Regions from separate parts of the Trinickia sp. NRRL B-1857 genome, predicted to be linked through region 2. Evidence: predicted binding sites of a transcription regulator. Region 2 holds the regulator's gene; each other region holds the start of a gene.
The links. The regulator FNR, encoded in region 2, switches genes on or off when oxygen is low (the NO sensors DNR and NnrR bind a similar motif). The targets are predictions, from matches to a motif close to TTGATNNNNATCAA.

Region 1 (7,801 bases), 3.7 Mb from region 2:
ATCTCGGTACTGATCAAGCCCTCGTCGAGCAGATCCAGCGCGATCCGAGCGGCCGCCTGCGGCGTGCGCTTTCCATTGCGCGTCTGTAGCAAGTACAAGCACGCATCCTGCACAGTGAACTCGATATCTTGCATATCGCCGAACGCGCGTTCGAGCCGCGTCGCGGCATCACGTAACGCATCCCATACCGCGGGCATCGCATGGGCCAGTTCTTCGTGCCCACGCCCGCTGCGCCTGCCCGAGACGATATCTTCCCCTTGCGCGTTAAACATGAAGTCAACGAATAGCGCCGGCTCGCCGCTGATCGGGTCTCGTGTAAACCCAACGCCCGCGCCCGAACGACCTCCCGCATTGCCGAACACCATTGCCTGCACGGTCACGGCGGTCCCAATCGCATCGCTGATGCCGCACTGTTTGCGGTACGCACAGGCCCTGGTTGACTGCCAGCTTGTCAGCACTGCGCCGATGGCGTCCGCCAGTTGAACCCGCGGATCCTGCGGAAACGGCTGGCCGGCAGCACGTTCGTAGGCGGCGAGGTAACGACGGGTGAGTTCGCGCAGTTCAGCGAAATCGAGGCCATGCTCGTCGCACGTCCCGGCGAGCGCCGTGTATTGCGCTTCGAAGATCGACGGGGAGACACCCGCGACCAGTTCTCCGTAGCTTGCAACAAGGCGGCGGTATGTGTCCCACACCAGGCGAGGATTACCGGTCTGACGCAGAAAGCCGGCAAGCGTCGAGTCGCACAGGCCGACATTGAGCAGCGTATCCATCATGCCTGGCATCGATACCGGAGCGCCCGAGCGCACCGAGAGCAGGAGCGGCTGGCGCGCGTCACCGAAGCGCTGACCGGTGGCGCGCTCCAGCGCCTGGAGACCGGGCGCCCAAACAGCGCCGCCAGTGGCGGTCTCGCGCAACTGAGCGTCGCTGCAATAGCGCGTGCCGAGCACAAAGGCCGGTGGCACGGTTAGCCCGAGATCGGCCATGCGCAGCAGGTTGTAGGCCTTGAAGCCGACCGAATCCGCCGAGGCGCATGCTCGATCGGAATTGCCGAGCGCTGCGGCGGCGCAGCCGATCAGGTAAACCTCGTCGGGCCAGCGGTGAATGGCGTCGGATTCAAGTGCGGTCACGTGTTCGCTCCGGATTCGCCCAATGCGACGTCGCGCAACGCATAACCGGCCACCAGCAGACGATCCGAGGCCAGCTCGAGTGTCGTCGCCAGATCGTTGGCCAGCATCAGAGAGGGGGCATCGCGCAAGACGGCAAGGATAGCGCGGCGTGCCGCGCGCAGCAGTTCGTCACACTGCCGCTCCGAGCGCAGCACATTCCAAGACGCAGCCAGAAAAGCGTCGCTATCGATCGTATCGCTGGCGTTGCCGAGGCAGCGCGCGATGGCGAGCGACTTGACGTGTTCCTGTGTCGCCATCAGCACGGTTTGCGCGAGGCGCGCCAGCGAATCATGGACATTGCTGTCCCAGCCCTGTTGATGGCCGTCTGCGATCAGGCTCATCAAGAACGCCGCTTCTTCGAGGGCGTCGGCGATGTCGTCGGAGAGTTCAAGAAGGCGCTTGAACGGCTGCCACCGAGGCTGGCGCTGCGCCTGCTCACGCGCGCGCATCACCAGATGGTCCGCCTGCCGTTCCCAGGCTTTGGCCCTCACCGCCAACGCCTGCCGGGGGCTACCACCCGCCAGCGATACGGACATCACGTCATGCGTCAGGCCATCACTTACCGCTTGCGCAAGCGCGTGGCAATAAGCGGCATGCTCCTCGAGCAGTTCGTACGCGCTACTGTGCTGGCGCACGCGTCGCGCGAGCAACAAGCGCGTCTGATCCGCGACCAGCGCGACCGGCTGCCCACCGAGCAGGGCATGGCTCGCCATCCGTAGCACTTCGACCATGAATGCTCGCGCATCGGCCGCACCGAGTACGGTGTCAAGCCTGTCGCCGATGCGAAATGCCCCTTGACCGACGGCCTGCATGGCGGTGTAGATGAGTGCTTCCCCACCGGCCTTCAACCAGGCCATGTGGCCGGCGTCGCATCGGGCCGCATCGCGCAAGACCTCGATCGCGTTGTCTTTGTCGACAAACGACAGCAACCGCTTGCGGGCCCGGTTCCAGTCGATCAGGAAAACAATGCGAGACCCGATCCCTTCGAGCGTCGTCTCAAGGGTACGCTCGTCGGCGCAATCGAAGCGCGCGACGCCGAATATATAGGCCTCGCCTTCGTTCAGCGCAGCATTCACCTTCGATTGCAGGTCGCTCCATTGCGCACCGTAAGGCACTAACAGCGACTGGAAAAACTCGAAGCGCGACCGGTGCAGATCCGAGTAGCTCAGCGTAATCGTCAAGTCCTCGACCGCCACGACCAATACGTGTACATCGTTGGTGCCGATGTCGTTCTGGAGCAGCAACCGCTCGCCGTCGCGCGTCGCCGCGGTGTCGAGTCCAGGATGATCGAACTTCAGCGGTGCCGTACGGTTCAATCCGCGCATGAATGCGACGACGCGCGCGCGATCGGCCGGATGCAGGTGCCACACATGTGCGCCGTCGATCTCCTCGCCGGAAATCGTTTTCGCCAACTGGTTGAGCGCATGGTGAAGATCCATCACCAGCAGATGCAGGCTGTCCTCTCCATTCGTTAGCCGGCCGCGCGTTAACGATTGCAATTGTGGGCGGCTAAGGCCTTCGCCGCGCAGTGCGTCGATTTCCTCCAACCAATGCTGCACGCGCGCGCGCAACGTGTCTCGTCGATCATCCGGTTCGACGAGCGGCCGGGCCATCGTCTCCAGATCTTCGGCGAAACGCGGCATGAGACGCGGAAGGTCCGGCACTAGCAACGTGCCGTCGACGAGCGAAGCGCTTGTCGGTATGTTCCGAAGCCAGGGGGCGTCGACGTGCGCAGCGACAAGTTCCGTGCTCAGGTCGGGCAACTCGCCGTCCGGATGTTCGGCATGCGCAAACGCAACCTGTAGCACTGTCAGGTAGAGCTTCAAACGGTCGTTGGCGGAGAGTGCCGCCTTGATCCAGCCTGGTAGGAGCAGGCTGCGCTGTCCCATTGCTGCGATTGCTTGGGTCTTTTGCGTCATAGCCGCCCGTTATCCCGGTGAATGACCCAGTCTCGACTGCCTATGTGACATATTCCTGACAGCGGCGACTCGCACTGTGCGCATTCGTTGATACGCATCAACCGACCACCGAATACCTTAGCCATCCGACGAAACGAGCAGCGGTTCAATGCCGATTTCGCCTCTGCGAAATATCGGGCGAGGAAACGGCGCGCTATGGTCGCCTGGCATGAGAAACGATGCGATAGGGTTTGCGGGGCGATCGGCTAGTGCCGGTCTTGCGAAACTCCGCGCAGATTTTCCCGGACGCGTTTGGCGACCAGTACCGTCAGGTAGTCCAGGACTCGCGCCCCGTCGCTATATTGAGCCCACGTCTCGGCATACATCTTCGAGACGATCTCGGGCGGCGTATTCGTGTCGGAGGCGATTGCCTGAACGATCTCGTCAAAGTTGCGGTCAGCCACTATGTGCTCCTACCGTTTTAAGGAAGGGGTGCGAACCAGAGGAGTTTCGATTAAACGACGTTGCCTGCCCGCGTGCAAATTACATCGAACTATGGTTGATGCATGTCAGTTGTCGTCATCTTGTCTGGACATTATTAGCCGTCCTCCACCACGCGGCGCCTTGCCGCACAGGCGCAAGATCATCGCGAGCCGCTCGATGCCCTCGTCAACGGCCCGTCGCAGGAATGCCGAAGTATCAATGGCTTGTCGAGCTTGCCCGACTGTTACCCACAGCCTTGCGAACAGAATCTGTGGACAATTTTCCGGCCGTGCGGGACGGTAGTCCGCGCAACGAGGACAATTTCCACAAACGGTATATACTGTTTATATCATTACGAATCTGGAGTCGACCATGATTGAGCCCCGCATCAAGAAGCCTACGAAGAAGGCATTCCACTTCCCGAAGAATGCCAACGGACACGCGGTAACCGAGGATAAGCAAGCGGACGCGGGTGAGCTTGCGTCCGCCGACGTGCAAGCCGCCGCGACAAAGGCAAAGAGGCAAAAGCGCGCGGCACCGGCGCAAGCCACGCCGACCGAGGCGGCAGGAGCGGGAAAAGCGAAGAGTGTGAAGAAGGAAAAAGTGATACGCGACAGCTTCACAATGCCGAAGTCCGACTACGAGAAGATTGCCGCACTGAAACAGAAGTGCCTCGATGCGGGCGTGTCAGTGAAGAAAAGCGAGCTTCTGCGGGCAGGGTTGATCATACTCGAGACGGCATCGACGAAACGCCTGCTTGCGGCAATCTCAGCGGTCGAAACGGTCAAGACCGGCCGACCTGCACAGTCGTAACGAAGCGCTCTCACTTTGCTGCACGCGACCAGCGCCCGGGCGGCACAGGCATTCCGACTCAAAGACAGAACATGCCGGATAAGCATCTTTCACGCAGGTTCGATGCCGAACTCGCGCTGGTCTCGACGAGGCTGCTCGAAATGGGGGGCCTGGCCGAGTCACAGATCGCGTGCGTTCTGGACGCGCTGAAGTCGTTCGATCTAGGGCTTCTCGAGCATGTCGGCGACGACGAGCACCGGCTCAATCTCATGGAAATCGCAATCGACGACGAAGTGGTCAACGCCATCGCCCGCTGGCAACCCACAGCCTCCGACTTGCGCCTTCTGATGGCGGCTTCGAAGTGCGCGGCCAACCTCGAGCGTGTTGGCGACGAGGCGCGGAAAATTGCGAAGCGCACTCGTCGCGTTGCCATGGACGCAGGCGCATGGAACCTCAACATCGCTGAAATTAAGGCGTCCGGCGACATGGCGTCGCACATGCTCGGCGGAGCACTGGATGCATTCGCGCGCATGGATGCCACTGCGGCTACGCAGATCGTCCGCGACGACGAAACCATCGACGCCGAATTTCGGGCATTCGTAGTCAAGGTTGTCAAGTCCATGAAGGAAGACCCTCGGACAGTCCAGCTCGGATTGGACTACCTATCCATCGCGAAATCCATCGAGCGTATCGGTGACCATGCCACCAACATTGCGGAATCCGTCGTCTATGCCGTTCGCGGCACCGATATTCGCCATGAGCATAGAAAGCAGCGCGGGCAAGAAAACGCTGCGAATTGAAGTTTTCGCCCAGCAAGACATCGCTCCAAATGCGCTTTCCTCGGTTTTTCGCCTTTCACGGGCCCAGGGCTGTGCAGCCGTATCCCTTGCGCGGTGAGCCGCAACAACGTGAACCGAACGTGCATCGCATGGCTACCTAAGAACGAACATTGCCACGGCCGCCGCACCCATAATCGCCGTCGCGATCCAGCCAAGGATAATCAGCGGCCGACTCGCCGTGAAAGCGCCCATGACCGACTTCTTCGAGACGAGGATGATGATGACGACCATGAGCGGTACGGCGACCACTCCGTTGATGACGGCGCTCCAGAAAAGAGCCTTCATCGGACTGATTGGCGAATACTGGATAGCCAGTCCGGCGAGCACGCTAACGGCGATGATGCCGTAGAACCCCCGCGCGTCGCCCACCTTGCGCTCGAGCCCCTCCTTCCACCCCATCGCCTCTGAAAGGGCGTATGCCCCGGAGCCTGCTAGCACCGGCACGCCAATCAGGCCCACGCCGAGAATGCCGAGGGCAAAAAGCAAGTAAGTGAAGTTACCCGCGAGTGGCCGCAGCGCACTCGCTGCCTGCGCCGCCGTGTTGATGTCGGTGATTCCGGCCACATGAAGCGTGACGGCAGTCGCGAGAATAATGAAGTACGCAGCGACGTCGGAGTAGAGCATGCCACTCCATGTGTCCCACCGGATACGCCGAAGCTCAGTGCCCGAGGCGCGCGCGTCCCGTACCAACGGCGCACCGCCTTGGCTCGTCTGCATGTCCTCGACCTCTTCTGAAGCCTGCCAGAAGAATAGGTAGGGGCTAATGGTCGTGCCGAAGACCCCGACCACTACGGCGGCGGCACTGGCATCAGGTGTGAAGCGCGGCCAGACCGTGCGCAGTGCGACCTGCCCCCAAGGAACATGGACCGTAAGCAGCACCGCCGCGTAAGCAAGCAGTGCGACGGTCAGCCATTTCAAGAAGAACACGTACCGATGGTAGGGAACGAACACTTGTAGCACAAGCGTCCCGAACACGAAGAACGCCGTCATGAGGTGACGATTGACACCGGAGACGAGTTCCGCAACTTCGCCCATAGCGGCAACGTCGGCGGCGATATTGAGCGTATTGGCAACGAGCAGAAGCAGCACGACGCTCCTTAGCACGACCGGCGGGAATGCGGTCTTGATGTTGGCCGCGAGTCCTTTCCCCGTGACTCTGCCAAGGTTCGCGCACATCGACTGGACGGCGGCCATCAGCGGATACGCCAGCGGCATCGTCCAGAGCATGTTCAGCCCGAATTGAGCACCTGCCTGGGAATAGGTGGCGATCCCGCTAGGGTCGTCGTCAGCGACGCCGGTGATCAGCCCGGGCCCGACCCGCGACAGCGGGTGCTCCTTCAGACGCCCCCAAAGGCCCTGAAAAGCGCTCGTGCACGGCGATCGTTTGGCGTCCATTCACTCACCTTGCTAATAAGAGACGGGCACGGGTATTTCCAAAGAAGCGTCCAGCCGAACGGCCAAAACTGGCCGACCAGCGCCCCAAAGCCGAGCTCGACGATCGCCTCGGGTACGCGACTCATGCAAATGGCATAACTCGACCACACGGCTGCCCCTCTGTCCACAGCGGACGCAATGATGGATTCCGCAGTCAACGGCCGGATACCCCGCCGGGTCATAGGACCAAAATGCGTGGCCTCGGATCCAGTTATGTAGCGTAGTCCGGGCGGAGAAACTCAACCACGAGGCGCCGCGGGCGTTAAGTAGAATATTGCAAGGAAAACAATCAACTTTCTATCGCGCAGGCTCACTGTATCGGCGGCATCCCACCTAAGGAGGCGCTGAAAAAATGATTTCACAATAAATCACTGTCTCTCAAAATCTGTAAAAAATCATCGTCAACGTCATTAACCGCATTTCTATGTTCTGGAGATCCGTCTATGATGGTCTCGCAAGATTCCGCTGGGCTTCAACCAAGCCCGCTGTAGAATTTCCGCTCGACGGAGCACGACTCGCATTTGAGGAGGAGAGAATGGGATTTTTGGGTCAGCTCGGCTTTACTCCAGCTCACCGTCTCGTGCCGCGTGATCAATAAACACCGCACCGGGCTTACTGCCTTAGATGGAGCAAAAATGGCCAATTTCAAATACTTCACGTTTGATGCAAGCGAGGTAGTTCCTGGCGCGCAATCCGAGGATGGCGCTCCATCGGGTTTCGGCTATGTTAACCGCGAGTTAACCCCCGGAGCTACAATCCGCTACGACTATGGCCTCAAAAGATATACATTTGAATATACCTATTTGACGTACAACACCTCATTGTTTGGCGGTGGCTCCGTTCCACCCGGAGGGTATGGAATATGTGCACAATACGCGGAGGACGATGGCCGCTTGCTCGTAGAGGACAAGTGGGTAGATGTTAATATTAATGACGGGAATTGGATATCATTTGCAAATTCGCCTGCGTGGTCGCAGTATCTGAACTTGGAAGGGAGGATGTGCGACGATTTTATGATTGGCAACCAAATATCGCAAAATCTTTTTTGCAATCTCTTTGAATCCAACGGTATCAACCCAAAATTCTACACCATCACAAGCCTTAAAAATTTCAGCAAAATTTCCAACATTTGAGTGAATACGCGTAACTTGGCGATTTTTACGGCGCAAACCAATATTTCGAACAGCAG
Region 2 (7,801 bases):
TGGCCCGATCTGCGCTTGGCCGCCGTCGCGCATCGCGTCGTGCACGGCGGTCAGCACTATTTCGAGCCCGTTATCGTGAACGACGACGTGCTGAGCGAGCTGCGCACCCTGATTCCGCTCGCACCGCTGCATCAGCCGCACAATATCGATGCGATCGATACGCTGCGCGCAGCCTGCCCCGGCGTCCCGCAAGTGGCAGTATTCGACACGGCGTTTCATCGGACATTGCCGCGCGTCGAACAATTGCTGCCGCTTCCGCATTCTTGGTTCGACGATGGCGTGCGGCGTTACGGCTTCCACGGTCTGTCGTACGAATACCTGTCGATCGCACTCGACGAGGCGTTCGGCGAACTCGCGCATGGCCGCGTCATCGCCGCGCATTTGGGCAGCGGCGCGAGTCTATGCGCATTGCACGACCTGTCGAGCGTAGCGACGACAATGGGCTTCTCCGCGCTCGACGGCTTGATGATGAGCACGCGCTGCGGATCGATCGATCCCGGCGTCGTGCTCCATCTAATCGAGGTGTGCGGCCTGTCGCACGAGGAACTCGGCACGTTGCTCTACCATCACTCCGGATTGCAGGGCGTATCCGGCTTATCGGGCGATCCGCGTGTACTGCTCGCGCAAGAACACGAAAACGAACGCGCCAAAGAAGCGCTTGCCCTATATGTCCATCGCATCGTGCGTGAGACAGGCGCGCTCGCTGCCGCCCTCGGCGGCTTGGACATGCTCGTCTTCACGGCCGGCATCGGCGAGCATAGCGCCCCGATTCGGGCGCGCATATGCGGCGCGCTCGGACTCTTCGGGATCGAACTCGACGATGAGGCCAATCGCGCGAATGCGCACGTCATCTCGCGCCCGACCAGCCGCGTCAAGGTCGTCGTCGAGCCGACGAACGAAGCTTGGATCGCCGCGCGCGCGGCCTGGTCGCTCGTGGGCGAGCGCACGCGGCTCGCTTGATTTGGATCAGCACACGCCAGTGCGTTGCCGCCGATCATAAAGGCGTTACTTCTTATTAAACGACGAGGCACCGACATGTATAAACGCATTCTCGCGCCGATCGACGGCAGTGAAACGTCCGCGCGCGCATTCGATTCGGCCCTGCGCCTGGCACGTGAATTCAACGCGGAAGTGTTCCCGCTTTACGTTGTCGACGTGCCGCTCGTCGGCGCCGACGCACCCGGCTACGATCCGTCGATCGTGCGCGACGCGTTGTTCGAGGAAGGCTCGCGCGTGAACAAGGAGGCCCTCGCGAAGATGGAACGCGAAGGCGTGACCGGCACCCCCAAAGTCGTCGAAACAAGCGCACTCGGAGACGATATCGCGCACAGCATCTTGCGTGTCGCCGTCGAAACGGGCGCCGATCTCGTCGTCATGGGAACGCATGGCCGCCGCGGATTTCGCCGTCTCATACTCGGTAGCGTGGCCGAGCGCTTCCTACGCATCTCGTCGCGCCCTGTGCTATTGGTTCCGGCGCACGACGCCACGGCAGAAGTCGCTCCCGCACCGGCTCGATAAACTTCGCACGATTCGATGCGAAGCGCCCGCACCTAAACTTAAACGAACTGCGCCGGCCCATCTCACGATCGGCCGGCGCAGTTTCGTTATCGTTGCCATGCGGATTTCGTCTCGAGCCGAGTCCGGTTTGATGGCACTCGGCCCTATCGCGCAACGATTAGAGGGTATCGGCTTGCTCGTCGGCCTGCTTATCGGGCGTATGCCTTACGAGCAATACGGGTATATGCGCTTTGCGTAGCAGCGCCTCGGCCACGCTGCCGAGCAGCACGCGACGCATGCCCTGCCGGCCGTGCGTGCCCATGACGATGAGGTCCGCTTCGCACTCGTCCGCCGCGCGTGCGAGCACCTGGGCGATACCGTCGCCGTAGGCGTCGAGCGCGCGCGCGACGCCGCTCACGCCATGCTCGCGCAACAACTCGCGCGCTTCGTCGAGCGCCGCGGTCGCCGCATCGACTTGCACCGTATCGGCGCCTTGCTCGGGCATATAAACCGCACCGACGTCGACAAGCTGCGGTGCGTGTTCGACCACGAACACGGCGACGATTTCCGCACCCGACGCCTTGGAGATCTTGATGGCTTCATCGAGGGCGAGACGCGCGCCACGACTGCCGTCCACGGCAGCCAGGATCCGTTTGTACATAAGTTATTCCTCCTGGGCCTATCGCCCATGGTTTTTATGCTTACGGCATACAGTCTGCGTCCGCTACGGAACATCGGACTTGACGGCGATCAACGGTCCATTCGTCGGGCTTATTACATTTACCACGCGTTGATGTAGGACAACCCTTACAAAGCTTCCACAACACTTACCGCAGTTTCATACGCCGCCGATTTCTTTATAGCGCCCGACCTCCGATACTGCCAATCAAGAGATGGACTTCTCGCGCTGCTTTGCGCTCGCGCCGCCCTTTTGAGGAGGTCGTATGTTCAACGAAGCAACCTTCGCCGCCGATGTCGCGACGGCGCCAAGAGAATCCGCCTCGGCTTGCGCGCCCCCCAAGGGAGTCGAACGCCGCACCGCGCAGCATTGCGCGAGCTGCTCGATGCGCTCCGCGTGCATGCCGCAGACGCTGAGCGCACAGGAGCTGACGCGCTTCGATTCGATCGTCAGCGCAACGCGCATCATCAAGCGCGGCGACGCGCTGTATCGCGCAAACGATACCTTCCAAAGCATCTACGCGATCCGCTCCGGATCGTTCAAGACCGTCGTCATGCATCGCGACGGCCGCGAGCAGGTGACGGGCTTTCATTTGGCGGGCGAAGTCCTTGGGCTCGACGGCGTGTGCACCGAACACCATAGCAGCGACGCCATCGCCATCGAAGACAGCAGCGTATGCATCATTCCCTACGCGCTGCTCGAGTCGATGTGCGCCGAGTCCAAACGTCTTCAACAGCAGGTTCTGCGCATGATGAGCGGCGAAATCGTCCGCGAATCGTCGCTCATGATGCTGCTCGGCACGATGAGCGCCGAGCAACGCGTTGCCGCGTTCCTCCTGAACATGTCGAGCCGCATGAAAGCGCGCGGGTATTCGGCGGCCGAATTCAATCTCCGGATGACGCGCGAGGAAATGGGCAACTTCCTCGGTATGAAACTCGAGACGGTGAGCCGCATGTTTTCCAAATTCCAGCGCGACGGACTCGTGCAATCGCACGGCAAGCAAATCCGTATCGTCAATCTCGACGAGTTGGGGCGCGTATGATCTCCGCCCGCCCTTGCGATGGTATCAGTTGCTCACGGCGAGCACTGCCGCGCCTGCGAGTCGTCCTTCTCTCAGGTCGGCCAACGCCCGATTCGCTTCGGCCAGCGGGTAGACCGTGGTCGCGATGTCGAGCGCGATCGTATCGGCGAGCCGCATGAATGCGTGACCGTCGTCGCGCGTGAGATTCGCCACCGAGACGATACGGCGCTCGCCCCAGAGCATGTCGTAAGGGAACGACGGGATATCGCTCATATATATCCCGCCGCAGACCACCACCCCACCCTTGACCACGGCGCGCAACGCCGTGGGCACGAGCGCGCCGACCGGCGCGAAGATCAGCGCCGCATCGAGCGGGCGAGGCGCGGCCTCGTCGCTCGCGCCGGCCCAATTCGCGCCTAACTTGAGCGCGAGCGCCTGCGCCGCGGTATCGCCCCGGCGCGTGAACGCATAGACCTCGCGGCCCTGATGACGCGCTACCTGCGCCACGATGTGCGCCGCGGCGCCGAATCCGTAAATGCCGATGCGCTCGGCATCGCCCGCCATCGACAGCGTTCGATATCCGATCAACCCCGCACAGAGCAGCGGCGCGGCCTCGATGTCCGAATAACGCGCCGGCAGGCGAAAGCAATATCGGCTGTCGGCGACCGTTCGCTCGGCGTAGCCGCCGTCGATCGTATAGCCGGTGAAGCCCGGTGCATCGCAGAGATTTTCCTTGCCGCGCGCGCAAAACGGACAATGGCCGCACGAATGCGCGAGCCAAGGTACGCCGACGCGTTCGCCCAAAGCGAACTGCGTCACCCCTTCGCCGAGCCCCGCCACGATCCCGACCACCTCGTGCCCCGGCACGAGCGGCGTCTTCGGGTGCGTCAATTCGCCGTCCACGACGTGCAGGTCGGTACGGCAAACGCCGCAGGCGCGCACGTCGATCAGAACTTGCCCCGGCCGTGGCCGCGGCTCGGGCAGATCGCGCAGTTGCAACACGGGACTACGTCCATCGAAGACCATTGCTCGCATTTCGCTGCCTCCCTCGGAAACCGACGGTTGCCTGAAGTGTTTCACCCGCCTCGTTCGCCGTTCATTTCAGCGCAATTCGTCTGGTTTGTCTTGATGCAGAGCAAAGCGATCGCCGTGCGCACGCGTCACCATCGTTCATGACGGGTGCGGTGCGCCGCCAACGTCGCGGCAACGACGACGGCCATGAGGCCAGTACTCACCACATGCATTCCTCTAGGAGGCTTTGCGATGGATACACACATTCAAGACGCTTGGTCCGTCGATGCGAGCGCACTGGCGGCCGATGCCACCCCGGCCGAGAAGCTGCGGTTCGCGCTGCGATACGCGGTACTCGCACCGTCGAGCCATAACACCCAGCCGTGGCGCTTCATCGTCGACGGCGATACGGTCACGTTGAACGCCGATCGCCTTCGCGCACTGCCCGTGGCCGATCCGTACGACCGGGAGCTCGTCATCAGTTGCGGCGCCGCGCTGCTCAATCTTCGCGTCGCCTTGAGCCGCTTCGGGCTCGCCTATGCCATCACGCTGTTTCCGTCGCCGGCCGACCCGGACATGTTGGCAAGCCTGCGGCTCGTACCGGGCGGACATGTCGACACGGGGCTCGCCGATTTATTCGATGCGATCACGGCGCGGGTCACAACGCGGCTCCCGTTCTCAGAAGCTCCCATCGCGCCGGAAGTCGGCGCGCGACTGACGCAAGCGGTCCAGGCCGAGGGCGCCGAGCTGGCCTGCGTCCATGCCCACGAGGCGCGCGTGCGGCTCGCGGAATGGATCGCCGAGGCCGATCGACGGCAATTCGACGACCCGCGCTTTCGCCGCGAGCTAGCCGGCTGGATCCATTCGAGCCGTCACGACGACGGAATGCCCGCTTATGCGGAAGGCTTGAGCGCATTGCTCGATTTCGCCTCGCCGCTCGTCTCGCTCGCGATCCGCACGTTCGACATCGGCGGGGGCGTGGCGGCCGCGCATCAGGCGCTGGCGACCGGGTCGCCGTTAATCGCATGCATTGCAACCAGCGCCGACGATGCCCAATCGTGGCTCGCCGCCGGACAGGCGTTGGAGCGGTTGCTGCTCACCGGCGTCACGGAGGGTCTCACCGCGTCGTATCTGAATCAGCCGATCGAAGTCGAGTCGATGCGCGAACGGCTGCGGGTGACTTTGAGCATCGACGGCGCGCCGCAACTGCTGCTGCGCCTCGGGCGCGGCCCGCGTATCGCTCACGCGCCGCGGCGCCCGTTGTCCGATGTCGTCTCCTAGCCTTGCAAGGCGCAAGCGCGCCTGCCCTCGCGCCGCAACGCAGCCGGAGCGCCCCTAGCGGGCGCCCCGCGCTTATCCGTTATGCGTTGTAGAAACGGAAAAAACCGCTATGCAATAGGACGGGCTTTTTGCCGATCTCGGCTAAAAGCTCGCGCGCCGCGCGCTCGATTTCGCGGCGATGCCCCTCGAACGCGCTCACAAGGTCCTGCTCTCGCAGCGACGCGGCGCCGAAGTGATCCTCGAGCGCCTCTGCGGTGATCGCGCATTGCACGCGTTCATCGTCGACGATCGCGGGAAACGCGAGCACGAGATCCCGGCCGCAGTATTCGGCCGGCTCTTGCGGAAAGCTGATCTGCATGTCTGCCACCTCGAAGAATGCGGCCCAGTACGGAGCCGCCGTCGAGTCAAGCATAGTCGATGCGGCGGCCGGCGACGCTTGACCTGGGTCAACCCTGTCCGCCTGCCACGCCCCTAGACTGTTTTCAAGGTCGACGAACGGCCACGAACGCAGGAGTTCAAGCGATGAACGCGCATATACGTAGGGCAGTGGCGAGCTTGGCCGCTTGCGCCGCCGCGGCGACGAGCGCGCTCGCGCAGCCGCCCGAGCCCACCGCGCTCATCGACCATCAGCATTGCATGTTCTGCCATACGGTCGATAAACCGTTTCTCGCGCCGTCGTTCCGCCAGATCGCCGATCGCTACCGCGACCAGCCGCATGCGAGTGCGATGCTCGAAGCGAAACTTAGGCACGGCGGCAAAGCGCACTGGGGCGATATGTCGATGCCGTTGCCGGCCGAACGCGGCGGACCGCTCTCGGCCGAGGACGCGCATACGCTGGTGCAGTGGGTGCTGAGCCAGTAAGGCGGCGCCCCTTATCGATTCAACCGAACTTACCTACGGCGCAAACGAGGATACGACGATGCGCATCACGATCCATCTCAGCACGTTCGAGGAAACCAATCCCTGTGCCTACGCGATCGTCTGGATCGATCGCGACGCGCAGCGCTGGTCTCGCGAGAGTCATTTCGGGCTCGACCTACCGACATGGGGCGTCGTCCACGCCCGCCCGGACGCGACGCTGCTCTGTAACCCCCATGACGGCACGCCGCTGTGCGAACTGGATGGTCTAGAGCTGGAAAGCCAGGGCGGCCCGTTCGAGGGCGAAGCCGGCAGCGCGCGCTTGTGCAGCGCCAAGGCGCGCGGCCATTGGCACGTTCAATGCGTCGACGAAGAGCTGGCACTGCCGGAGCACAGCCTATTCGCCGACGAAGAAGGGCTGTGACGCAGCCGGCGTAGAGCCCAAGCGTTACTCGGCCGCCACGGTCCGTTGCAATTGCTCGCCGAGCCCGGCGATACCGAGGCGCATCGTCTGCCCGGCCTTCAGGTAGATCGGCGAGGGTTTGATGCCGAGCCCGACGCCGGGCGGCGTGCCCGTCGAGATGACGTCGCCCGGTTGCAAGCTCATGCAGCGGCTCAAGTAAGCGACGACCTGCGCGACGCCGAAGATCATCGTCCGCGTGTTGCCGTTCTGATAGCGATGGCCGTCCACTTCGAGCCATAAGTCGAGTTGCTGCGGGTCGGGCACCTCGTCGCGCGTGACAAGCCACGGACCGATGGGGCCGAACGTGTCGAAGCCCTTCCCCTTGTCCCATTGCCCGCCTCGCTCGATCTGCCATTCGCGCTCGGAGACGTCGTTGACGACGCAATAGCCGGCGACATAATCGAGTGCATTGGCCGCCTCGACGTTCTTGCAAGCCTTGCCGATCACAACGCCGAGTTCGACCTCCCAGTCCGTCTTGGTCGACCCGCGCGGGATCTCGACGTCGTCGTTCGGGCCGACGATCGCGCTCGTCCATTTGTTGAAGACGACCGGTTCGGTCGGCACCGGCAGGTTCGATTCGGCCGCATGGTCGGCGTAGTTCAAGCCGATGCAGACCATTTTGCCGACGCGCCCGACACAAGCGCCCAGCCGCACGCCGTCGGGAACACGCGGCAGCGCCGACGGATCGAGACCGCGCAGCCGGGCTAGGCCGGACTCGCCGAGCACGTCGCCTGCAATGTCGTCGACGACCGCCGAGAGGTCGCGCATCACGCCGTCGGCGTCGAGAAGCCCCGGCTTTTCCTGGCCCTTGGGGCCATATCGAAGAAGTTTCATCTGTCGCTTAGTTCCAAAGATAGCTAACCCAAGCACCGCGCCTACGCGGCACCCAATCGATCAATTCGACCAACCGCCGTCGACGAGATGAATCTGTCCCGTCGTAAAGGCGGCCTCGTCCGACGCCAGGTAAGCAGCCAGCGCGGCGATTTCCTCG
Region 3 (7,801 bases), 2.2 Mb from region 2:
ATGCGGTGGGGGTTTCGGGTTATCCGAGCCAGGCGACGATCGAGCGGATTCGCGCTCTCTTTCAATCGTTCGATATCCGGCGCGGATAGCGGCGCTCGGCGACGACAAGACGCCTTACGGCGTATCGCAGGCCGCACGAGCGAACTGTGCACTGTCGCCCTTGCGCTGCAAGCCGCCATCGTCGCAGGCCTGTGTTCCCAGTCGCCGCGCGCTGAGTTCATGCGCGAGCTTCTGCACCTCGCCGATCACCGTCTCTGCCTGCTCCACGTCGAAGTCGGCATGAAAGCGCTTCTTCACGCCGCGCTCCGCCAGTTGAACGTATTCATCGGCCGCGATCTCGTGCCGGGCGAGCGAATGCTTGACGCAGGCGAGCGGACAGCCGTCGATGGCAATAATGGGCCTGCCCGATTGCGCGAGTTTCACCAGCGCCCGCACGTCGCCGCCGACGCCGGCGATACACGACATCTCGGCGGCGCCTCGCCGATCGAGTTGCACGGCCACGTAGTTGGCCATCTGCGCCGCACTCGAACACCCCGAGCACGAATAGACGAGCGGTATCGCCCGACGTTCCTTGTTCACGATCGAACCTCCATCACCCACGCCCCATGCAAAACGCGAAGCGTGAAGCGGCGCCGCGAGAGACGCCTTTTATCTAATGCTGTCGTGCTCGCATGCGCCGAAACGCGGCCAGCGGCGCGAGCCGCGCGCTCAGCAGCGTCGACAAGTCGATCGCATCGAGCGAGTTCTTCACGAGCAGGCCGAGCTCCGTATCGCCTTCCATCGTCAGGCGGCGGCTGAAGAAAAGCGTGTCGGGGTCTTGCGTGCGGCGCGCCAGTTGGACGAAGTCGTAGGCGCTCGCACCGATCGTCAGCGCCACGTCACCTTCATGTCTGGCGGCGCGGAAAGTGCCTTCTTTGCAGACGAAATCGAACGCGATCCCGGCATCGCGCACCTCGATACGCAACGCCCGGCCTTCGAGCTGTCGCAACGTATCGTCCGGCAAGTGCGGCTTGAGCGCGAAGTTCAAGCCGCCCGTAAACAACATCGATCCCGGATAGGCCGGCAGTTTCGAGAGCACGCCTCGAAGCAGCGAAGGCACTTGATAGGCAGCCTGATTCATCGGTTATTCCTTATCGTTCGATCCACGTCTGCTCGTGCCGCGCGAGCCCGGGCATACCGTACCAATAGCCGTCGCATCGCGCCTCGGGCATCAGTTGCTCCATACGCTCCAACGCTTGCGAGCCTGTGGCCCGCTCGTCGATGACGTCGCGAAAAATCTCGACGATCTCGCTCATCCCCGTCGACTGCGGGCTCAGGCGCAGCACGTCCACGCCCAGGCCTTTCAACGTATCGACCGAATCGACGAGGTTGTAGACGCGCGCCGATTGGATCGACACGCCGTTGAGCACCAAAAACGGCTCGCCCTCGCGCGTGCGTAGCGTCAGTCCGTCCGGATGATCGAGACAGACGTATTGGCAGTTCTCTCGCGGCAGGTTTCGATTGCGAGCGGTGAAACATCGCGCCGAAAACGCGAGCGGCATCCGTCCGTAGGCGAATACCTCGGTCTCCAATCCCGTTGGCCGTTCGGCCTGCATCCGAGCCAGCGCGTCGGCGCCCATTTCGAGCGGCGCGACCCACCGCTTCGCGCCGGCCTCGGCCATGACTTGCAACGTGGGTTCGTTATAGACGTTGAGCCAAGGGCCCGCCACGAATGCGCCGCCGTTCGTGCAATGCACCGCACCCATATCGTTGGCCTCGACCCAATAATGGCCGTTGCCCGCGACCGCTTTCATCGTCGCGACGTCCTTGCCCGATTCGAGCAGGATTTGGGTCGAGAGCACGACTTGCTTGCCCGCGTCGGCCAGCATCTCGGCGATATCCATCCAGTCGGAGGGCCGCAATTCGTGCCGGCGCGCGCAAACGGTCTCGCCGAGATAGACGATGTCGGCACTCGTTGCGCTCATCGCTTCGTAAAATTGCAACGTCGCCACGCGCGACCAATAGTAATGAATCGGACCTAGTGCGATCTTCACTTCGTATGCTCCGGCGGGCGGCGCGAGCGGCCGCGCCGCGTCATTTCCATGGACGGTGGTAAGCGCCGAGCGTGTGCTGTTGCCCCTCGGCCACCTTGTCGAGTTCGTTCATCCAGGCCGGCTTGACGCTATAGCGCTGCGCGTTCGCGCGGCACTGGTCGATCGCTTCGCGCCAGACGCGCGTTACCTGCGCCACATAGGCCGGGCTGCGCTGGCGCCCCTCGATCTTGATCGCGCGCACGCCCATGGCCATGAGACGCGGCAGCAACTCGAGCGTATTCAGACTCGTCGGCTCTTCGATCGCGTAATAGCTTTCGTCGGCGACGTCGAAGCGCCCCTTGCACAAGGTCGGATAGCCGGCGTTTTCGTCGTCGGCATAGCGATCGATCAGCACGCCGTTCAGCCTCGATTCCAAGCCCTGCGGCGTCTTTTGCCATCGAACGTGTTTGGCCGGCGAACAGACGCCATGCGTATTCGGCGATTCGCCCGTCACGTAAGAAGACAACGCGCAACGCCCCTCGACCATCACGCACAAGCTGCCGAATCCGAATACCTCGAGTTCGACCGTCGTGTTCTCGGTCACCTGTTCGACCTGCGTGAGCGAAAGCACGCGCGGCAGCACGGCGCGCGAGATGCCGAACCGTGTCTGGTAGAAGTTGATCGCTTCGTAGTTCGTTGCCGATCCCTGCACCGACAGATGCAAGCGCAAATCGGGGTGGCGCTCGCGCGCATAACGCATGAGCCCCGGGTCGGCTACGATGACGGCGTCGATGCCGGCTGCCGCCGCGCGATCCACGGCCGCACGCCATACGGGCCACGCCGCCGGCTGCGGGTACGTATTGAGCGCGAGCAAGACTTTGCGGCCGCGCCCATGCGCATAGTCGATACCGGCGGCGATCGACGCCTCGTCGAAATTCAAGCCCGCAAAATTGCGGGCGTTAGTCGCGTCGCGAAATCCGAGGTAGACGCAATCGGCGCCATTGTCGATCGCACTCTTTAGCGCGGGCAAGCTGCCCGCCGGGCATACGAGTTCCATCGGGGGGGAGCGATCGTTCATCGTTGAAATGTTTTCGACATCGCGGCGGCCCTCATGCCGCTTCGTGAAAGTGCGTCGGCGCCTTCGTGTGACTCGACGCGCCGCCGGCCGCCGCAGCGGCCAAGACTATCTCGTTCGCAGGCATCGTTCCCGTCAGCAGGTACTCGATCAACTCACGCGCCGGCCGAATCCGGTTGCCGAACGGCAGCGCTTCCGAGCCGCGGAAGAACAGCCCGCGTTTGACGTCGCCCGCGAGCGCATAGGCAAGCCGCTGGTCGATGCAAAACTGACCTTGCTTCGCGATGCCGTCGCGCAAGCCGCATTGCTGCAAGCAATCGAAGCCCACCGTGCATTTGCGCGGCTTGGCCACGCGTTGAAGCTTTGCTTCCTTGTCCAAGTAATCGGCTAGCCAAGGCGTGCGTACGGCGCGAGCCGGCAAGCCGGCCACGCTCATGAACGTAACGATGTCGTCGGGGGTCGCCTCGACGAGGACCTTCTTGAAGTTCGGATGCGCATCGCCCTCTTCGGTCACCGCGAACGGCGTCCCCAATTGGACCGCGGTCGCCCCGAGCGCGATGAGCTCTCGAACCTGCTCATGGGCATGAATGCCGCCCGCCGCGATAAGCGGAATCTTTTCGCGCTCGAGGCCGAGTTCTTTGAACAAGGCGAGCGTCCCTTCGATCACTTCGGGGAACGCGAAATGGGCGTTGTTGACGCCGTCGAGCGTGGCGGCGCCCAAATGCCCCGCCGCGTAGCGCGGGTTCTCGATGACGATCGCATCGGGCAGCCGTTGCTTGCGCATCCATTTCTTGAGTACGAGGCCGATGCCGCGGGCATCCGATAAGATCGGAATCAAGGCGACGTCGGGGTGCTCGGTGGTGAGCTCCGGCAGATCGAGCGGCAGCCCCGCACCGACGACGACCGCATGGGCACCGCTTTCGCATGCGCAGCGCACATAGTCGGCGTAGGCGGACACGGCGCGCATGACGTTGACGGCGACCGCGCCGTTGCCGCTTGACAGCGCGAGCGCAGCGCGCACTTCGCGTTGGAGCGCTTCGAGATTGATGGAATCGATGAGCGCCCGGTCGCGCGAGCGCGCCGTCTTCGCCATCAGATCGGGGTGATGCCGCCGTAGGTCGACGCTCGATATCGTGCCGAGCGCGCCGAGCGAGGCGACGGTGCCCGCCAAGCGATGCGCGGACACGCCCACCCCCATTCCGCCCTGGACGATGGGCAACAGCGTTTTGCCCTTGATACGCAGGGGTTCGAATCCAGCCTTCGGCACTGACACAGGACAACCTCACGACAATCGAAGTACATGACAGTGTGGGGCGAGCTGCCGGCGCGGACCTTAACCTGGGTCAAGAAGGGATCTCGGGCGACCCGTATGCTTACCGTGAATGAGGGTATTGCCCGCGCGCGCCGCGCCCTTTGCTAGGGTGGCTGGCGTGTCCGATTTTTTCTTCTTGCATCGCTAGCGGTGCGACGAAAGACCGCGTATGAAACCGCTTGTCTGTGAAACGACGCTCGCCTTATGCGGGCTCGAACCGCCCGAGCCGATGGAGCGCGTGCTCGCCGCACTGCGCTCGCTCGGCGACGATTCCTATCTACGCATGATCATCGATCGAGAGCCGTTTCCGCTCTATGGGTTGCTGTCGCGCGGCGGCTTCGAATACGACGCTCAAGGGCCCGATAAAGGGCGTTACGCGATCGATATTTGGCGGCGCGGCTGATGCGGCGCGATCTTGCTCTCGACGCATCGCCCGCGCTCGCCGCCCCGCTCCGCTTTTTCTTGAATGCCCCGGTATTCGGCATGATTGCCGCGGGGCTGCTCGGGTATGCTGGGCCGTCGGCGTTTTACACGCGGTGGTCGGCGTTCGCGCTCGCCGCGACGCATGTCTTAACACTCGGCGTGTTCGCCAGCGTCATGATCGGCGCGCTGATTCAGATCTTGCCCGTCGTTGCCGGCGCTCACGTCGCGGCTGAAAGAACCAGCGCAACGGGCATTCATGCTTTGCTCAGCGTCGGTACCCTCGCGCTGGCCGCAGCGTTCGTCACTTCGCACACCATACTATTTTCGATCGCCGCACTGGCATGTGGGGCGGCGTGCTGTTGGTTCGTCGTCGCATGCCTCGTCGGGCTCAGGCGTGCGCGGGAGCAGCATCCAAGCGGCGTCAGCGACATCCTCCGTGCGATTCGCTTGGCGCTGATCGCCTTCGCGGTGACGGTCGCGCTCGGCGCCGCCCTCGCCCTTTCGCTCGCGCATCCGTTCGCGTGGCCTATCGTCGGCATGACGAACGTTCATTTGATCTGGGGGCTTGCAGGTTGGATCGGACTCCTAACGGCCGGCGTGGCCTATCAGGTCATTCCGATGTTCCTGGTCACAGAGCCCTACCCTCGCCGGCTCGCACACGCGTTCGCACCGCTCTCGCTCATGGCGATCGCGCTCGCCTCGGTCTCCGTGTGGTACGTCCGGACGCTTGCTCTCGGCGCGTCGCTTTCGCTTGCCGCGCTGCCGTTTGTCGCATATGGCGTTTTCGCCGTCGTCACCCTCGCCTTGCTGCACGGGCGCAAACGTTCGTCCCCCGATACGACGACCTTGTATTGGCGGACGTCGATGGTCAGCGTCCTCGGTGCATCGCTAGCTTGGGCGGGTGCTCGCGTAACGGGCCATCCTTCGCTCGACGTCGCGCTCGGCGTACTCGTGCTGGTGGGTGCCATTCAATCGGCGATCAGCGGCATGCTCTACAAGATCGTGCCGTTTTTGCTCTGGTATCACTTGCAGGCAACGCTGGACGTGCGCTCGGCCATCGTCCCCAAGGTCAAGGCCGTGCTGCCCGACGAGCACGCGCGCGCGCAGTATTGGGCGCACCTGTGCGCGCTCGCGCTACTCCTTTGCGCCAGCGCGCTGCCAAACGCTTTCACCCGGCCCGCCGCGCTTGCACTGGGCATTTCGAGTGCCTGGCTCGGCGTCAACATCGCGCGTGCGTTGCGGCTCTATCTCAGCGTGAAGTGCCGACTGACGTCAGTAAGCGCACGCGGCACGCAGCTTTGAGGGATCGGGAATAACGATTTCTCGGCCGTTGATGGCAACGAGCCCGCGCGTGCCGAGTTCGTGCAAGATGCGCGAAAAATGTTCGGGCGTCAGATTCAGTCGCGAGGCCACCATCTTTTTGCCGGCCTCCAACTGCACGCGCATGCCGGGCTTCTCGCTATCGGCCTGGGCGTCACCCGGCTGCGCGAGCAAATAGCTGATGACGCGATGCGTGCCCGATCGAAGCGAATACGCTTCGACGTCGCGCATAAGCGCATGCAGCCGAGCGCTCATGCCCGCGAGCATTTTGCAGGCGAAGTCGGGCTGGTCGCGCAATTCGTCGACGATCGCCGTTTTGCTGACATGCAGCAGCAGCGAATCGGCGAGCGCTTGCCCCGAAACAAAATACGGCTTACCCAGAAACATGAGCGCCTCGCCGAAGCTGTCGCCGGGCCCAACGAGCCGAACGACTTTCTCCTCGCCGAGCGGCGAAATGACACTGAGTTTGATCTGTCCGTAGACGACGGCGTGCAGGCCCGTGCAAGGGTCGCCGCAATTGAAGACCGTCTCCTTTCGCGCGACCGGTTGCTGCGTCGTACCCTGCGCGATGCGATCGAGCTCAACCGCGGATAGCTCGTTGAAAAGCGGCATCCGAGCAAGAAAGTCCTGAACGCGAATTTTCGCTTTTTGCATCTGCACTCCGTCGGTCTAAATCAATTTCGAATACGAAGCCGCGCTAGGCCGTCCGAGGTATTTGTCGAACGTCATCGCGACGGCGCGTACGAATAAGCGCCCCTTCGGCAAGATCCGAATCGCGTCGTCGCTCAATTGCACGAGTCCGGCTTCGGCAAGCGGTGCAAGCGCCTTCAGCTCGCCTTCGAAGTAGCGTGCGAAGTCGATGCCGTGGCGCGCCTCGATCGCGCGGTATTCCAACGGCACGCTGCACATCAACGTCATGACGACTTCGCGTCTGAGGAGATCGTCGGCCGACAAGGTCAAACCGCGCTCCACCGGCAGCTTGCCCTCGTCCAAGCGTTCGTAATAGGTCTTCACCGATCGCGTCGATTGACAATAGCTGCGGCCGATTTTGCCGATCGCCGATACGCCGAAACCCACGAGGTCGCATTCGGCTTTCGTCGTATAGCCCTGGAAATTCCGGTGCAAGCTGCCCGCTCTGAGCGCACGGCTCAATTCGTCGTCCGGCTTTGCAAAGTGATCGAGGCCGATATAGACGTAGCCCGCGTCGAGTAGACGATGCGTCGCTCGCATAAAGATGCGCAGGCGGTCCTCGGCAAGCGGCAACTCGCTCGCGTCGATCAGCCGTTGGGCCTTGAAGCGGCTCGGCAGATGCGCGTAGTTGTAAAGGGCGATGCGGTCGGGGGCGAGCCGCACGACTTCGTCGAGCGTGCGATCGAAGCTTGCGACCGATTGCCGCGGCAGCCCGTAGATAAGATCGACGTTGATCGATTCGAAGCCGGCATCGCGGCTGGCTTTCAACGCGCGTTCGACCATGGGGAGCGGCTGAATGCGATTGACGGCTTGTTGCACGGCCGGATCGAAATCCTGTACGCCGAAACTCGTTCGATTGAAGCCGAGCGAGGCCAACTGCGACAACGTATCGGCCGTGACGGTGCGCGGATCGATCTCGACGCCGAGTTCGGCGTTCGCGGCGAAATCGAAGTGACGACGCAATGTGTC
Region 4 (7,801 bases), 110 kb from region 2:
TTGCCGCAGACGCCGCCTTATGCGACCGATGGGCATCTCACCGGACACTTCGAAACGGGCGCCAGCAAATTCACGTACAGCGACTTCACGGGCCGTGTCGGCGGCAGCGATTTAGAAGGAACGCTGACGTATGCGTCGCGCAAGCCTAGACCGTTGCTGACGGGGCACGTCACCTCGAATGTGTTGCAGTTCTCCGATCTCGCACCGATCGTCGGGGCCGATTCGAATGCGAACAAGGCGCGCCGAGGGGAGAGCGTCAAACAGCCGAGCGCCCGCGCGTTGCCGGTGGAACCGTTTCATACCGAGCGATGGAAAGCGATCGATGCCGATGTCACGTTCAAGGGCCGGCGCATCGTCAAGGATCCCTCGCTGCCGATCACGGATCTGGACACGCACGTCGTCATGAAAGACGGCGTGCTGACGTTCGAGCCGTTGAACTTCGGCGTAGCGGGCGGAACGTTGTCTTCCAACTTTTACCTCGACGGCTCGAAGGTGCCCCTACAGGCGCGGATGAAGCTCTCAGCGCGTCACCTGAAGCTGAAACAATTGTTCCCGACGCAAAAGACCATGCAATCGGCGATGGGCGAGTTGAATGCGGACGCGAGCTTGTCGGCGACGGGCAACTCGCCGGCCGCATTGGGCGGTACGCTCGACGGGGAAGCGAAAGCGCTGGTCACGCAAGGCAAGCTGAGCCGGCTCATCATGGAGGCTGCGGGACTGAACGTGGCGAACGTGGTCTACGAGAAGCTGTTCGGCACGCGCGACGTCGATATCAACTGCATGGCCGCCGATTTCGCCGCAACCGACGGCGTGCTCGATACGCGCACGTTCGCGCTCGATACGTCGGATGCGCTCATCGGGATGGACGGAAAGATCAATCTGCAAGACGAGACGATGGATTTGACGATCCATCCTCATACGAAGGGTTTCCGCATCTTCACGCTGCGCTCGCCGCTCTACGTGAAGGGCACCTTCAAGCATCCCGACGTCGGCGTGAGCAAGACGTCGATCGCTCTGCGGGCGGGCGCGGCGGTGGGGCTGGGCTTGATCAATCCGTTCGCGGCGTTGATCCCGCTCATCGCGCCGAGCAATGTGAAAGGCGCGCCGTGCGACTTACTGCTCGCGCAAATGCGCGCGGCGCCCAAAGCGCCCCCGCCCGGCGCGCACCCCGCGCACTGAAGACGGCTCCTGGGCCGGCCACGGCATGGGGCCGGAATAGCCGGCGGCGGCAAGCGGGTGGGGTCGGCGAAAGCTTGGTAAAATACCGGGTTTTTCGCCGATCACCATTCGAAGGGACGCGCCGTGCTGTCTACCGCCAATATCACCATGCAATTCGGGCCGAAGCCCTTGTTCGAGAACATCTCGGTCAAGTTCGGCGAGGGCAACCGCTACGGTCTCATCGGCGCGAACGGCTGCGGCAAGTCGACGTTCATGAAGATCCTCGGCGGCGATCTCGAGCAGAGTTCGGGCACCGTCATGCTGGAACCGAACGTTCGCCTGGGCAAGCTGCGCCAGGACCAATTCGCCTACGAAGACATGCGCGTGCTCGACGTCGTCATGATGGGCCACACCGAGATGTGGGCCGCGATGACCGAGCGCGACGCCATTTACGCGAACGCCGAGGCGACCGACGACGACTACATGCATGCCGCCGAGTTGGAAGCGAAATTCGCCGAGTACGGCGGCTATACGGCAGAGGCTCGTGCGGGCGAGCTGCTGCTCGGTATCGGCATTGCGATCGAGGATCACAACGGCCCGATGAGCAACGTCGCTCCGGGCTGGAAGTTGCGCGTGCTGCTCGCGCAGGCGCTGTTTTCGAATCCCGACGTGCTGCTGCTGGACGAGCCGACCAACAACCTCGACATCAACTCGATTCGCTGGCTGGAGAACATCCTCAACGAGTACAACTCGACGATGATCATCATCTCCCACGACCGGCACTTCTTGAACCAGGTCTGCACGCACATGGCGGACATGGATTACGGCACGCTGAAGCTCTACCCGGGCAACTACGACGACTACATGCTCGCCTCGACGCAGGCGCGCGAGCGCCAGGCTGCGGCGAATGCGAAAGCGAAGGAGCGGATCTCCGATCTGCAAGACTTCGTGCGCCGCTTCTCGGCGAACAAGTCGAAGGCCCGTCAGGCGACGAGCCGCCTCAAGCAGATCGACAAGATCAAGATCGAGGAATTCAAGCCGTCCTCGCGCCAGAATCCGTTCATTCGCTTCGAGTACGAAAAGAAGCTGCACAACATCGCCGTGGTGGCCGAGCACATCACGAAGCGTTACGAGCGCACGATTTTCGAGAACTTCGATTTGAGCGTGCAACCGGGCGAGCGCATTGCGATCATCGGTGAGAACGGCGCGGGCAAGACGACGCTGCTGCGCGCGCTGCTCGGCAATTTGGCGCTCGACGGCGGCTCGATCAAATGGGCCGAGAACGCGAACGTCGGTTATATGCCGCAAGACACGTATGAAGAGTTTCCGAACGACGTGACGCTGACCGATTGGATCGACACCTACCGCAAGGAAGGCGACGACGACCAGATGGTGCGCGGCACGCTCGGACGTTTGCTGTTCAATGCCGACGACATCAAGAAGTCCGTCAAGGTCCTCTCGGGCGGCGAGAAGGGGCGCATGATCTGGGGCAAGCTGATGCTGGGCCGCCATAACGTGCTCTTGATGGACGAACCGACGAACCACATGGATATGGAGTCGATCGAGTCGCTTCAGATCGCGCTCGAGAAGTACGAAGGCACGCTCATCTTCGTCTCGCACGACCGTGAATTCGTGAGCGGTTTGGCCAATCGCATCATCGAAGTGCGCACGGACGGCACGCTGTACGACTTCGGCGGGAATTACGAGGACTTCCTGGCTAGCCAGGGCGTGCAGTAAATTGCTTGCTTGCGGCTGAGGGCGGGCCGTCCGCCTGAGCCGCATCGGGTTCGTATCGAATCCGTATCGAACGATCCAACCGGCGATTGGGCCGCGTCCGATCGTTTTTTGCCCGACGCTGAGTAAAATGTGCGAGTCGAAACCCACAAGGTGAACACTCGCATGAAAATCTACGATCGGCTTTATATCGGCGGCCAATGGCTGACGCCTTCGGGCACGGGCACCATCGACGTCATCGATTCGGGTACCGAAGCGGTGATGGGCCGTATCCCCGAAGGCTCGGTCGCCGACGCCGAAGCCGCTGTCGAAGCGGCGAAGCTCGCGTTCGACGCATGGGCAGCGACGCCCGCGGCGACACGCGCCGGTTACCTCGAAAAAATCGCGGCGAACCTCAAGGCGCGCACCGACGCGCTGGCCGCCTCGATCTGCGGCGAAGTGGGCATGCCGCTCAAGCTCTCGCGCGCCATTCAAGTCGGCAGTCCCGTCTATAACTGGAACCTCTACGCCAAGCTCGCGCGCGAATTCGAGTTCGAAGCGCGCGTCGGCAATTCTCTGGTCGTGCGCGAGCCCGTCGGCGTCGTGGCCGCGATCACGCCTTGGAACTATCCGCTCAATCAAATCACGCTGAAGGTTGCCGCCGCGCTGGCGGCGGGCTGCACGGTCGTGCTCAAGCCGTCGGAAGTCGCGCCGCTCAATGCGTTCATGCTAGCGGAAGCAATCGACGAAGCAGGCCTTCCGGCCGGCGTATTCAACCTCGTCAGCGGCTACGGTCCCGTCGTCGGCGAGATCGTTGCGAGCCATCCGTTCGTCGATATGGTCTCGTTCACGGGTTCGACGCGCGCGGGCAAACGCGTCGCCGAGCTTGCGGCCGCGAGCGTCAAACGCGTCGCACTCGAGCTGGGCGGCAAATCGGCTGCCGTGCTCCTCGACGATGCCGATTTTGCGACGGCCGTGAAAAGCACAGTCTCCGCTTGCTATCTCAATTCGGGACAAACGTGCTCGGCACATACGCGTCTCATCGTGCCCGAATCGCGTTATGAAGAGGTGCGAGCGCTGGCAAAGGCCGCGGCCGAAACGTTCGTCGTGGGCGATCCCCGCGATGAGACGACGCGTCTCGGGCCGCTCGCATCGGCTGCCCAACTGACGCGCGTACGCGAATTCATCGAACGCGGGATCGCCGAAGGCGCCGAACTCGTCACCGGCGGCGCGCATATGCCCGATGGGTTGACCCACGGCTATTTCGTCAGGCCGACCGTTTTCGGTCGAGTCCACCCGAAGGCGACGATCGCACAGGAAGAGATCTTCGGCCCCGTCTTGTCGATTTTGACCTACGAGGACGAGGACGAAGCGCTCCGCATCGCCAACGATTCGATCTACGGGCTGGGCGGAGCGGTCTGGGCGGGTTGCGACGAGCGAGCAATCAGCGTCGCGCGGCGCATCCGTACCGGCCAGGTTGACGTCAACGGCGGTGCTTGGAACATGCAAGCCCCGTTCGGCGGCTTCAAACAATCGGGCTACGGCCGCGAAAACGGCGTCTACGGGCTCGAGGAGTACCTCGAGTACAAATCGATCCAATTGAAGGTGCCCAAGCCCGCGTAGTTCGTCGGCCGGCCGGCAAACGATGTTGATGCGCGACCGGCTGTCGCACCGCGGCATGTCTTGGCCCATGGTTGATTGGGGTCAACCCCTTTCGTCGATAACCCACAAAGAATGTAGGGGTTTAGACGAGAGGGAATCGAAATGCAAATCCAACGCTGCACCACAATCAAGCACTTCACTATTGCGGCATGTCTCATCAGCGCTTCGCTGGCCGCTTCTTCCGCGTTCGCAGCCGACGACGCTGCGCCCGTTGCGGCGCCGGTTGCTTCAGCGCCCGACTACTCGGGCAACGGGGCACTGCACACCGGCGACTGGCTGGTCCGTCTGCGGGCCATCAGCATCGAGCCGACCGCCCGCACAAACGAGACGCTCTCGGCGCTCAACGTGGGCGTGAACAACGCGATCGTGCCCGAGCTCGACTTCACGTACATGATCCGCGACTACCTGGGCGTCGAGTTGATTCTCGCGACCTCGCGTCATCAACTGACCTCGAGTCTCGGCAATCTCGGCGGCGTGGGCGTGTTGCCGCCTACGTTGTTGCTGCAATATCACTTCAATCACCAAGGGCGCATCAGGCCCTATGTCGGCGCCGGCATCAATTACACGCTGTTCTACAACAACGGGCTGAACGCGGGCGGGCAGTCGATTGCGATCGACAACCATAGCTTCGGCCCGGCCTTGCAGGCGGGCGTCGACGTGCAGATCACGAAACGGCTCTATGTGAACGCCGACATCAAGAAGATCTGGATCAAGACCGGCGCATCGCTGAACGGCCAGTCGCTCGGCACGCTGCATATCGACCCGCTCGTGATCGGCCTCGGGGTCGGCATGAAGTTCTAAACGAGAGCGCGGCGCGGGCCGCGAGCGGTTCGCTGCTGTAGTCGAACGCCGGCTTAGCCCGGCGTTTTTCGCTTTCAACGGCGGGTCAAAGGTTGTCGTTCCTAAAACGCATTGCCGTGCCTTCGCGCTCGATACGCACCCAAACGGCGCGTTTTTCCGTATCGCTCATGAAGACCCAATTCGAGACTTCGGTCGCCGTGCGGCCGCAGCCTTTGCAGACTTCGTCGAAGAGCGTCGAGCAGACGCCGATGCAGGGGCTGTCGGGTAGGGCGTGAAGGTTTGAAGCCATGAAACCATTTCTCGTATGCGGGTCGAACCGTATGGTAGCCGACGCCGCGCCCGCCCTGCGAAACCCCATACCGCGCAAGGGGCCGGCGCCTGCGGGGCACCACGCGTCCGCCGCAGGCTATCCGAAAGGCTAATCGAGGTTTTTTTCAAGTGGACAAGGGCTCATAACCCGATAAAATTGCGCCCGATTCAGCGTACCGGACCATGTTATCCGGCAACGCGAGGGCTCATATGTGCCGTTTGCGCGACAGGTGATCCGAGCGGCTCGTATTTTTGTGCCGCGGGTGAATGTTTGATGGTAGCTTTCGGGTTTTTCAGAGGAGCCGCGGGCGGGTTGTCGCGGCACGGGCGGGGTTGAGGCCGGGCGAACCGGTCTGCATCGGAGAACGGGATGAAAAAACAGGTGATGGGCGGGCTCACCGCACTGGTTTTGTGCGCGGCGCCGTGGGTGGCGTCGGCCAAGGATACGCAGCTAAATGTCTATAACTGGTCTGACTACATCGCCAAGGACACCATTCCGAACTTCGAAAAACAGTCGAGTATCCACGTCCGCTACGACAATTACGATAGCGACGATACGCTGCAAGCGAAGCTGCTGACGGGCAATTCGGGCTACGACATCGTCGTGCCGACGAGCAATTACGCGGGCAAGCAAATCGCAGCCGGTATCTTTTCGCCGCTCGATAAGTCGAAGATCCCCAATCTCAAGTACCTCGATCCGCAATTGATGGCCCTCGTGGCCGGCGCGGACCCGGGCAACAAATACGTAGTGCCTTGGGCGTGGGGCACGACGGGCCTCGGCTACAACGTGACGAAGGCCCAGCAAATCCTCGGCAAGAACGTTGCGCTCGATAACTGGGACATCCTGTTCAAGCCCGAGAACATCTCCAAGTTGAAGGCTTGCGGCGTGTCGGTGCTCGACGCACCGGATCAATTCTTCGCGGCCGCACTGCACTACATCGGCAAGGATCCCATGAGCACGAACCCGGCCGATTACGAGGCCGCGCTCGCGATGATGAAAAAGATCCGTCCGTACATCACGCAGTTCAATTCGTCGGGCTACATCAACGACATGGTCGGCGGCGATATTTGTTTCGCGTACGGCTGGTCGGGCGACGTCGTGATCGCCAAGCACCGCACGCTCGAAGCCAAGAAGCCCTACAAGGTCGAGTACTACATCCCGAAGGGCGGCGCACCGGTTTGGTTCGACGTGATGGCGATGCCCAAGGACGCCTCGCACAAGGATGCGGCGCACCAGTGGATCAACTATATCGAGACGCCGCAAGTCAACGCTGCGATCACCGATGCGGTCTACTACCCGACGGCGAACGCGGAAGCGAAGAAGTACGTCAATCCGAGTATCGCGAACGACCCGGCCGTCTATCCGCCGGCCGACGTTGTCAAGACGCTGTTCCTCTTGAAGCCGCTGCCGCCTGAAATCCAACGTCTACAGACGCGGCTGTGGACCGAATTCAAGACGGGCCGATAATTTCGTCGCCGCAAGCGGCACGCAGTCATGAAGCCCCCGGAGCCAACGCCGGGGGCTTTGTACGTCCAACGAGTGGAGTCAAGCAGCACATCATGAGCGATCAGTCGAGCTCGCAGCCGGCCGCCGGCGCGCGCCCCGCAGGTTCAAATTCGGTCGGCAACGCATCGGCCGACAACTTCGTGCAGATCGTCGACGTCGTCAAGAAGTTCGGTGAAACGGTCGCGGTCAAGAATGTCAGCTTGTCGGTGGCGAAAGGGGAGCTGTTTGCGCTGCTCGGCAGCTCCGGCTGCGGCAAGTCCACGCTGCTGCGGATGCTGGCCGGCTTGGAGTCGGTCAGCTCGGGCAAGATTCTGATCGACGGCGAAGATCTCGCCTTGATGCCGCCGTATCGCCGTCCCGTCAATATGATGTTCCAGTCGTATGCGCTATTTCCGCATATGACGGTCGAGTCGAACGTCGCCTTCGGGCTCAAGCAGGAAGGCGTGCAAAAGGCCGAGCTGAAGGAGCGCGTGCATGCCGCCCTCGAACTCGTGCAAATGGGGCGTTTCGCCAAGCGCAAACCGCATCAGCTATCGGGCGGTCAGCAGCAGCGCGTCGCACTCGCAAGGTCGCTCGTGAAGCGGCCGAAACTGCTGTTGCTCGACGAGCCGATGTCGGCGCTCGACAAGCAGATCCGCCAGCGCACGCAGA

Region 1: a site for FNR is predicted at 3,173-3,186, ahead of AB1286_RS17915 (phosphate transport regulator). Genes of this name have one in related genera too.
Region 3: a site for FNR is predicted at 4,421-4,434, ahead of AB1286_RS11195 (DUF2249 domain-containing protein). Genes of this name have one in related genera too.
Region 4: a site for FNR is predicted at 4,566-4,579, ahead of AB1286_RS02040 (OmpW/AlkL family protein). Genes of this name have one in related genera too.

What each region holds. Positions count from the first base shown of each region.
Region 1 is NZ_JBFLUK010000001.1:3,989,917-3,997,717, reverse strand. Features, by position in the region: gene AB1286_RS17920 (PEP/pyruvate-binding domain-containing protein) at 1-1,127, opposite strand, end outside; gene AB1286_RS17915 (phosphate transport regulator) at 1,124-3,085, opposite strand; gene AB1286_RS17910 (DUF3562 domain-containing protein) at 3,331-3,528, opposite strand; gene AB1286_RS17905 (hypothetical protein) at 3,920-4,360, shown strand; gene phoU (phosphate signaling complex protein PhoU) at 4,432-5,139, shown strand; gene AB1286_RS17895 (NRAMP family divalent metal transporter) at 5,272-6,573, opposite strand; gene AB1286_RS17890 (hypothetical protein) at 7,248-7,745, shown strand.
Region 2 is NZ_JBFLUK010000001.1:323,495-331,295, reverse strand. Features, by position in the region: gene AB1286_RS01550 (acetate/propionate family kinase) at 1-960, shown strand, start outside; gene AB1286_RS01545 (universal stress protein) at 1,036-1,518, shown strand; gene AB1286_RS01540 (universal stress protein) at 1,676-2,158, opposite strand; gene fnr (fumarate/nitrate reduction transcriptional regulator Fnr) at 2,442-3,218, shown strand; gene AB1286_RS01530 (zinc-dependent alcohol dehydrogenase family protein) at 3,243-4,232, opposite strand; gene AB1286_RS01525 (Acg family FMN-binding oxidoreductase) at 4,461-5,489, shown strand; gene AB1286_RS01520 (DUF1488 domain-containing protein) at 5,569-5,847, opposite strand; gene AB1286_RS01515 (c-type cytochrome) at 6,012-6,350, shown strand; gene AB1286_RS01510 (DUF3564 family protein) at 6,409-6,771, shown strand; gene AB1286_RS01505 (ureidoglycolate lyase) at 6,796-7,644, opposite strand; gene AB1286_RS01500 (SDR family oxidoreductase) at 7,705-7,801, opposite strand, start outside.
Region 3 is NZ_JBFLUK010000001.1:2,510,828-2,518,628, forward strand. Features, by position in the region: gene AB1286_RS11165 (anaerobic ribonucleoside-triphosphate reductase activating protein) at 1-89, shown strand, start outside; gene AB1286_RS11170 (putative zinc-binding protein) at 115-579, opposite strand; gene ubiT (ubiquinone anaerobic biosynthesis accessory factor UbiT) at 653-1,120, opposite strand; gene ubiV (ubiquinone anaerobic biosynthesis protein UbiV) at 1,131-2,033, opposite strand; gene ubiU (ubiquinone anaerobic biosynthesis protein UbiU) at 2,074-3,069, opposite strand; gene AB1286_RS11190 (NAD(P)H-dependent flavin oxidoreductase) at 3,122-4,360, opposite strand; gene AB1286_RS11195 (DUF2249 domain-containing protein) at 4,569-4,802, shown strand; gene AB1286_RS11200 (hypothetical protein) at 4,802-6,124, shown strand; gene AB1286_RS11205 (Crp/Fnr family transcriptional regulator) at 6,095-6,796, opposite strand; gene hemN (oxygen-independent coproporphyrinogen III oxidase) at 6,812-7,801, opposite strand, start outside.
Region 4 is NZ_JBFLUK010000001.1:437,606-445,406, reverse strand. Features, by position in the region: gene AB1286_RS02055 (AsmA family protein) at 1-1,179, shown strand, start outside; gene AB1286_RS02050 (ABC-F family ATPase) at 1,303-2,895, shown strand; gene AB1286_RS02045 (aldehyde dehydrogenase family protein) at 3,058-4,494, shown strand; gene AB1286_RS02040 (OmpW/AlkL family protein) at 4,636-5,334, shown strand; gene AB1286_RS02035 (DUF1289 domain-containing protein) at 5,420-5,623, opposite strand; gene AB1286_RS02030 (polyamine ABC transporter substrate-binding protein) at 6,014-7,111, shown strand; gene AB1286_RS02025 (ABC transporter ATP-binding protein) at 7,204-7,801, shown strand, end outside.